Linked DNA regions of Ciceribacter thiooxidans. Each later gene encodes a partner of the first gene's protein in a complex. Links are inferred from orthologs where the notes say so. Each region holds a gene or a part of one and is shown on either strand. Other genes may lie near its edges. The genes, in order: tig and rpsG.

Region 1 (3,264 bases):
AGGGGCCCTCTCGTTGTCCGACAGCCCCGGCAAATATGTACCGGATCTTGCCGGCAGTGCCTTCGACAAGGTGAGCCTTCTTAACCTTGCCACCTACACGGCCGGCGGCCTGCCCTTGCAGTTTCCCGACGACGTCACGCAGAAGAACATGATTGCCTACTATCGGGACTGGCATCCGGATCACGCGCCGGGAACCCACCGGCGCTACTCCAATCCGAGTATAGGCCTGTTCGGCTATGCGGCCGCGGCGAGTTTGGGGACGCCATTCGACGACCTGATGCAAGACAAGCTCTTTCCCATGCTCAAGCTTTCCAACACCTACATCCATGTGCCGAAGGAGCGGATGCCCGATTATGCCTACGGTTACTCGAAGGCCGGCAAGCCGGTCCGCGTCAAACCCGGCGCCATGGATTCCGAAGCCTACGGCGTGAAGACATCCGCCTCCGACCTGATCCGCTTCGTCGAGGCGAACATGGACGGACGGGGCCTGGACGAAACCCTGCAGCGCGCCATCGCCGCCACCCACACGGGCTACTACCGCGTCTCGGGGATGACGCAGGGTCTCGCATGGGAGATGTATGACTATCCTGTCGAAGTCGACACGCTGCTTGCCGGAAACTCTCCGGAGATTTCCTACAAGAGCAACGTGGTCGAAGCGCTGGAGCCCCCGGCCGAACCACGCACGAACGTCTGGATCAACAAGACCGGCTCTACCGGCGGCTTCGGAGCCTATGCGGCTTTCGTCCCGGAGCGGCGGATCGGTATCGTCATCCTTGCAAACCGAAACTATCCGATCCCGGATCGCCTGCGCGCCGCCTATCGCATCATGACTGCGCTCGACGGACCGACCGACTGAAGACGGGCACATGTAAAAAGGGGCCGCCCGACGGGCAGCCCCTTCCGTATCCTCACTGAGGAATTGATTACTCGGCGTCGCCTTCGGCAGCCTTCTTCTTCGGGGCCGCCTTCTTCTTCGGAGCGGCTTCCTCGCCTTCGGCGGCGTCTTCGGCCTTGGCAGCAGCCTTCTTCTTCGGGGCTGCCTTCTTCGCAGGCTTTTCAGCGCCTTCGGCTTCGTCGTCGGCGAGCAGCTCTTCTTTGCTTACCTTCTTGTCGGTGACGTCGATTTCACCGAGCAGGTGGTCGACCACCTTCTCTTCGAAGATCGGCGCGCGCAGCGAGGCGGAAGCGCCCGGGGTCTTGCGGAAGAAGTCGAGGATCTGCTTTTCCTGACCGGGGAACTGCTGCAGCTGTGCATAGAGAGCGCGCTGCATTTCTTCCTCGGTTACTTCGACACCGGCCTTTTCGCCGATTTCGGAGAGGACGAGGCCGAGGCGGACGCGACGCTCGGCGAGCGTGCGGTATTCGTCACGGGCCTTCTCTTCGGTGGTGTCTTCATCCTCGAAGGTCTTGCCGGACTGGGCGAGATCGGTGTTGATCTGGCGCCAGATGTTTTCGAATTCGGCTTCGACCAGGCGCGCCGGGGTTTCGAACTGGTACATCTCGTCGAGCTGGTCGAGGATCTGGCGCTTGACCTTCTGACGGGTGACCGAGCCGAACTGGCTTTCGATCTGGCCGCGGACGACCTCCTTCAGGCGGTCGAGCGATTCGATGCCGAGCTTCTTGGCGAGTTCGTCGTCGAGCGTGATTTCACCCGGAGCGGCGACTTCCTTGACGGTGACGTCGAAGGTCGCTTCCTTGCCGGCAAGATGCTTGGCCGGATAGTCTTCGGGGAACGTGACGGTGATGACCTTTTCGTCACCGGCCTTGACGCCCACGAGCTGGTCTTCGAAGCCGGGGATGAAGCGGTTCGAGCCGAGAACGAGTTCGGCGTCGGTGTCGGTGCCGCCATCGAAGGCAACGCCGTCAACCTTGCCGACGTAATCCATGGTGACGCGGTCGCCGTCGGCGGCCTTGCCCTTCTTGGTTTCGTAGCTGCGGGCGCTTTCGGCGATCTTGCGGATCTGGTCCTCGACTTCGCCTTCTTCGATGTCGACGACTTCACGCACGACCTTGAGGCCGGAAACCGGCTTCAGCTCGATCGGCGGAATGACTTCGTAGGAGAGCGTGAACTCGAAATCTGCCTCAGCGTTGAGGATCTTGTCGGCTTCGGCCTCGTCCTCGGTCATCGTGACTTCGGGCTGGGTCGCAGACTTCTCGCCGCGCTCCGAAAGGATCGCGCTCGGCTTCTCGCGGATGATCTCGTTGACGAGTTCGGCCATGATCGACTTGCCGTAAACCTTCTTCAGATGCGACATCGGCACCTTGCCGGGGCGGAAGCCGTTGATACGGACCTTGTCCTTGGCATCGGCGAGGCGCTCATTCATGCGCTGTTCCATGTCCTTGGCCGGAACGACGACCTTGATTTCGCGCTTCAGCCCTTCAGCGAGCGTTTCGATAACCTGCATGTTTTTACCTTCATGTCGTGGCGGCCGTGCTCGGACAGCCGGTGGTTTTCATTGAGCACGACGCCGGAATTCTTCTTTCCCGGGCGTGGCTGGTACGCAATCTTCAAGCATTTTGCCAGGCAAAATGGCGCAAAGGGTGACAGGAACGGCTGTTTCGCCCCTCCCGGCAACCCGCGCGGTAATCCTGGTGCGGGTAGAGAGACTTGAACTCCCACGCCTTGCGGCACCAGAACCTAAATCTGGCGTGTCTACCAATTCCACCATACCCGCGTCCAAAAGAACCGCATGCTGCCTTCGCGCATGGCCCCTCCGGAGCGCGCGTCTCTATATCACCCGTTTCCGTTCGCGCAAAGGAAAAATGACGGCCGGCCTCGGGGCCCTTGTCAGTAGAGCGGCTCCTCGTAGGCAGGGATGCCGCGCACCCTGAGTTCCCGAATCTGCGCCTGCCCTCCGGCGCCGACACGCGCTGCGACCGATACCTCGTCGTCGTTGCGCGCATCCTCGATCGGCCTGCCCTCGCCCTCCGGCACGTAATAGCGCTCGATGCCGTAGTCGACGCTGATTTCGCCCTCCTTGTCGTCCGGAGGCGTATAAAGACGGAAGCGCTGCGTGCGCAGAACCACCGACCCTTCCGCCGGCGGCAGATCGCCGAAGGCGGCCTCGGCAACCGTCCAGTAGCCGTCCGGCCCCGGCCTCAGCCGCACGTTCATCCGCGTCCAGCTTCCGGGCGCCGGCCAGTCGCCCTTGACGAGGGAGGCGGGAATCCGGGACACCTCGTAAGACAGCACGACATAGTCTCCGCGCAGAAGATCACGCGGATCGACCGGCACCGTCTTCAGGACCACCTCGGTGCCGGAGC
Region 2 (3,129 bases), 110 kb from region 1 along the record:
TCCGGCGCGTCGTTGATCATGCCGATCTGGTCGAGATCGGCCTCCACGAAGCCTTCTTCGGACAGCGCGTTCAGAGCCTCGCGAACGGCGGAGTCGTCGTCGGGCGCGCGCAACAGGATGTGAAGGTCGACGCCTTCGCCGCCTTCCTCTTCATAGCCCTTGGCGATGATGATGAAGACCATCGGCGTGTCGAAATTGTTGTCGTTGTCCGGATTGTGGGCCATCTCGGTCTTCTTTCCTGAGTCGGGAATCGAATCGCGCGGGAGCGGAAGAGCCCGTGCGAAGGGTTGGAGGATGTTTGTCGTTTCTAGCCGATTTTCATTACGAGGCCCATGCAAAATCGCCAGGGGGGTGCTATATATCGTTGGTCCGCGCCGTCAAATGGCCGGAACGGCGGCCTGCCGACCCGATAATTTGCGATTGTGACTTGACGTCAGCAGGTGAAAACAGTAGTACGCCCGACATCGGAACCCATGTGAGGTTAGGCTTTTCGGAACGCCATGTTCCGGAGTTCACCTCAAACAGGGTCTAAAACGCACTTGAAGATACAAATGCTGCATACATGACGCGTCGATGATGCGTCCTCTGATCATTGTGGTCCATCCGCGAAGAGCGGGTAGGGCCACATTTTGCGCATGAGGATAGGGTGTGTCCGTCGCCGGAAATGGCAAAAGTAACGGCCCGGAAGGGCTTGAGAGACAAGATTTATAAGGGATGGTTGTATGCCTACCGTAAACCAGCTTATCCGCAAGCCCCGTCAGGCGCAGGTAAAGCGTAACAAGGTTCCTGCCCTGCAGGAAAACCCGCAGAAGCGCGGCGTTTGCACCCGCGTTTATACCACGACCCCGAAGAAGCCGAACTCGGCACTTCGTAAGGTTGCCAAGATCCGTCTGACCAACGGTTTCGAAGTGATCGGCTACATTCCGGGTGAAGGCCACAACCTTCAGGAACACTCTGTCGTCATGATCCGTGGCGGCCGCGTGAAGGACCTTCCGGGTGTCCGTTACCACATCATTCGCGGCGTTCTCGATACCCAGGGTGTCAAGAACCGCAAGCAGCGCCGTTCCAAGTACGGTGCGAAGCGTCCGAAGTAATTCGGTTTTCGTTTGGAATTCGGCGCTGCGCGAGGTTCTCCGCGTGATAAGGCGCCTTAACAGTTGAGAGACAAGAAGTATGTCCCGTCGCCATAGTGCAGAAAAGCGTGAGATCAACCCGGATCCGAAGTTCGGTGATCTCGTCGTCACGAAGTTCATGAATGCCATCATGCTTCACGGCAAAAAGTCGGTCGCTGAAAGCATCGTCTACGGTGCCTTCGACGCCGTTCAGGGCAAGTTGAAGCAGGAGCCGCTGGCCGTCTTCCATCAGGCGCTCGACAATGTCGCGCCGCATGTCGAAGTCCGCTCCCGCCGCGTTGGCGGTGCGACCTACCAGGTCCCGGTCGATGTTCGTCCGGAGCGCCGTCAGGCTCTTGCCATCCGCTGGCTGATCGCTGCTGCACGCAAGCGCAACGAGACCACCATGGTCGATCGCCTCTGCGGCGAACTCATGGATGCTGCCAACAACCGTGGCAGTGCGGTCAAGAAGCGTGAAGACACGCACAAGATGGCTGACGCAAACCGCGCGTTCTCGCATTACCGCTGGTAATCAGAACCGATCGATATTTGAAAGGCAGTCCATCATGGCTCGCGAATATAAAATCGAAGACTACCGCAACTTCGGTATCATGGCTCATATCGACGCCGGTAAGACCACGACGACCGAACGCATCCTCTACTACACCGGCAAGTCGCACAAGATCGGCGAAGTCCATGACGGCGCTGCGACCATGGACTGGATGGAGCAGGAGCAGGAACGCGGTATCACCATCACGTCTGCTGCGACCACGACCTTCTGGAAGGGTCGCGACGGCAAGATGCGCCGCTTCAACATCATCGACACCCCCGGCCACGTCGACTTCACCATCGAAGTCGAGCGCTCGCTGCGCGTTCTCGACGGTGCTGTCGCTCTCCTCGACGCCAACGCCGGCGTCGAGCCGCAGACGGAAACTGTCTGGCGTCAGGCGGACAAGTACAACGTTCCGCGGATGATCTTCTGCAACAAGATGGACAAGATCGGCGCGGACTTCTACCGCTCCGTCGAGATGATCAAGACCCGTCTCGGCGCGACCGCCGTCGTCTGCCAGCTCCCGATCGGCGCTGAAAACGACTTCAAGGGCGTTGTCGACCTGATCGAGATGAACGCTCTCGTCTGGCGCGACGAATCGCTTGGCGCGCAGTGGGACATCGTCGAAATCCCGGCCGACTTGAAGGACAGGGCTGAAGAATGGCGCGAGAAGATGATCGAAACGGTCGTCGAACTCGATGAAGCCGCCATGGAAGCCTATCTCGAGGGCAACATGCCCGACAACGACACGATCCGCGCGCTTATCCGCAAGGGTACGATCGAAGTCAAGTTCTTCCCGATGTTCTGCGGCTCGGCCTTCAAGAACAAGGGCGTTCAGCCGCTGCTCGACGCCGTCGTCGAATTCCTGCCGTCGCCGATCGACATTCCGGCGATCAAGGGTATCGACGTCAAGACCGAAGCGGAAATCGAGCGTCACCCCGACGATAACGAGCCGCTCTCGATGCTGGCGTTCAAGATCATGAACGACCCCTTCGTCGGTTCGCTGACCTTCTGCCGCATCTATTCGGGCAAGCTCGAAAAGGGCTCTTCTGTTCTCAACACGGTCAAGGACAAGCGCGAGCGCGTCGGCCGCATGCTGCAGATGCACTCCAACTCGCGTGAAGACATCGACGAAGCCTTCGCAGGCGACATCGTTGCTCTTGCCGGCCTCAAGGAAACCACGACGGGCGACACGCTCTGCGATCCGCTGAAGCCGGTCATCCTCGAGCGCATGGAATTCCCGGAACCGGTTATCCAGATCGCGATCGAGCCGAAGTCTAAGGGCGACCAGGAAAAGATGGGCCTCGCGCTCAACCGTCTGGCTGCTGAAGACCCTTCGTTCCGCGTCAAGACCGACCAGGAATCCGGCCAGACGATCATCGCCGGCATGGGCGAACTTCACCTCGACATCATCGTCGACCGCATGCGTCGCGAGTTCAAGGTCGAAGCCAACGTCGGTGCTCCGCA

Evidence for each region.
Region 2: the proteins of tig (region 1) and rpsG are in contact, whole or in part, in a crystal structure (PDB 3GTY), measured with the Thermotoga maritima proteins. The link is inferred for Ciceribacter thiooxidans from one-to-one orthologs. Residues at the interface, in WP_004081061.1 of Thermotoga maritima: Glu122, Val124, Val129, Leu130, Tyr133, Glu188, Gly259, Ile262, Tyr263, Glu266, Ser270, Glu273, Gln274, Glu277, Arg308, Gln311, Ile312, Ser315, Tyr316, Glu325, Arg329, Arg336, Leu363, Phe366, Trp367, Arg373, Leu377, Arg381, Leu384, Glu387; in WP_004081843.1 of Thermotoga maritima: Lys34, Lys52, Lys55, Glu59, Arg62, Gln63, Glu66, Asn67, Lys69, Val71, Arg95, Ala109, Lys110, Lys111, Gly112, Arg113, Pro114, Glu117, Glu121, Ile124, Ala125, Tyr127, Asn128, Asn129, Thr130, Gly131, Lys135, Asp139, Arg142, Met143.

What each region holds. Positions count from the first base shown.
Region 1 is NZ_CP059896.1:1,823,217-1,826,480, forward strand. The notes cover bases 165-3,112. They hold tig (trigger factor), read right to left. Parts: upstream 2,406-3,112; coding sequence 924-2,405; downstream 165-923. Other genes in these bases: ampC (class C beta-lactamase), read left to right, coding at 165-856; H4I97_RS08705 (GDYXXLXY domain-containing protein), read right to left, coding at 2,789-3,112. Also shown: more of ampC, read left to right, coding at 1-164; more of H4I97_RS08705, read right to left, coding at 3,113-3,264. UniProt on the Bacillus subtilis protein: Involved in protein export. Acts as a chaperone by maintaining the newly synthesized protein in an open conformation. Functions as a peptidyl-prolyl cis-trans isomerase.
Region 2 is NZ_CP059896.1:1,937,703-1,940,831, reverse strand. Bases 96-2,908 are described here. They hold rpsG (30S ribosomal protein S7), read left to right. Parts: upstream 96-1,173; coding sequence 1,174-1,644; downstream 1,645-2,908. Other genes in these bases: fusA (elongation factor G), read left to right, coding at 1,679-2,908; rpsL (30S ribosomal protein S12), read left to right, coding at 723-1,094; H4I97_RS09325 (transcriptional regulator), read right to left, coding at 96-224. Also shown: more of H4I97_RS09325, read right to left, coding at 1-95; more of fusA, read left to right, coding at 2,909-3,129.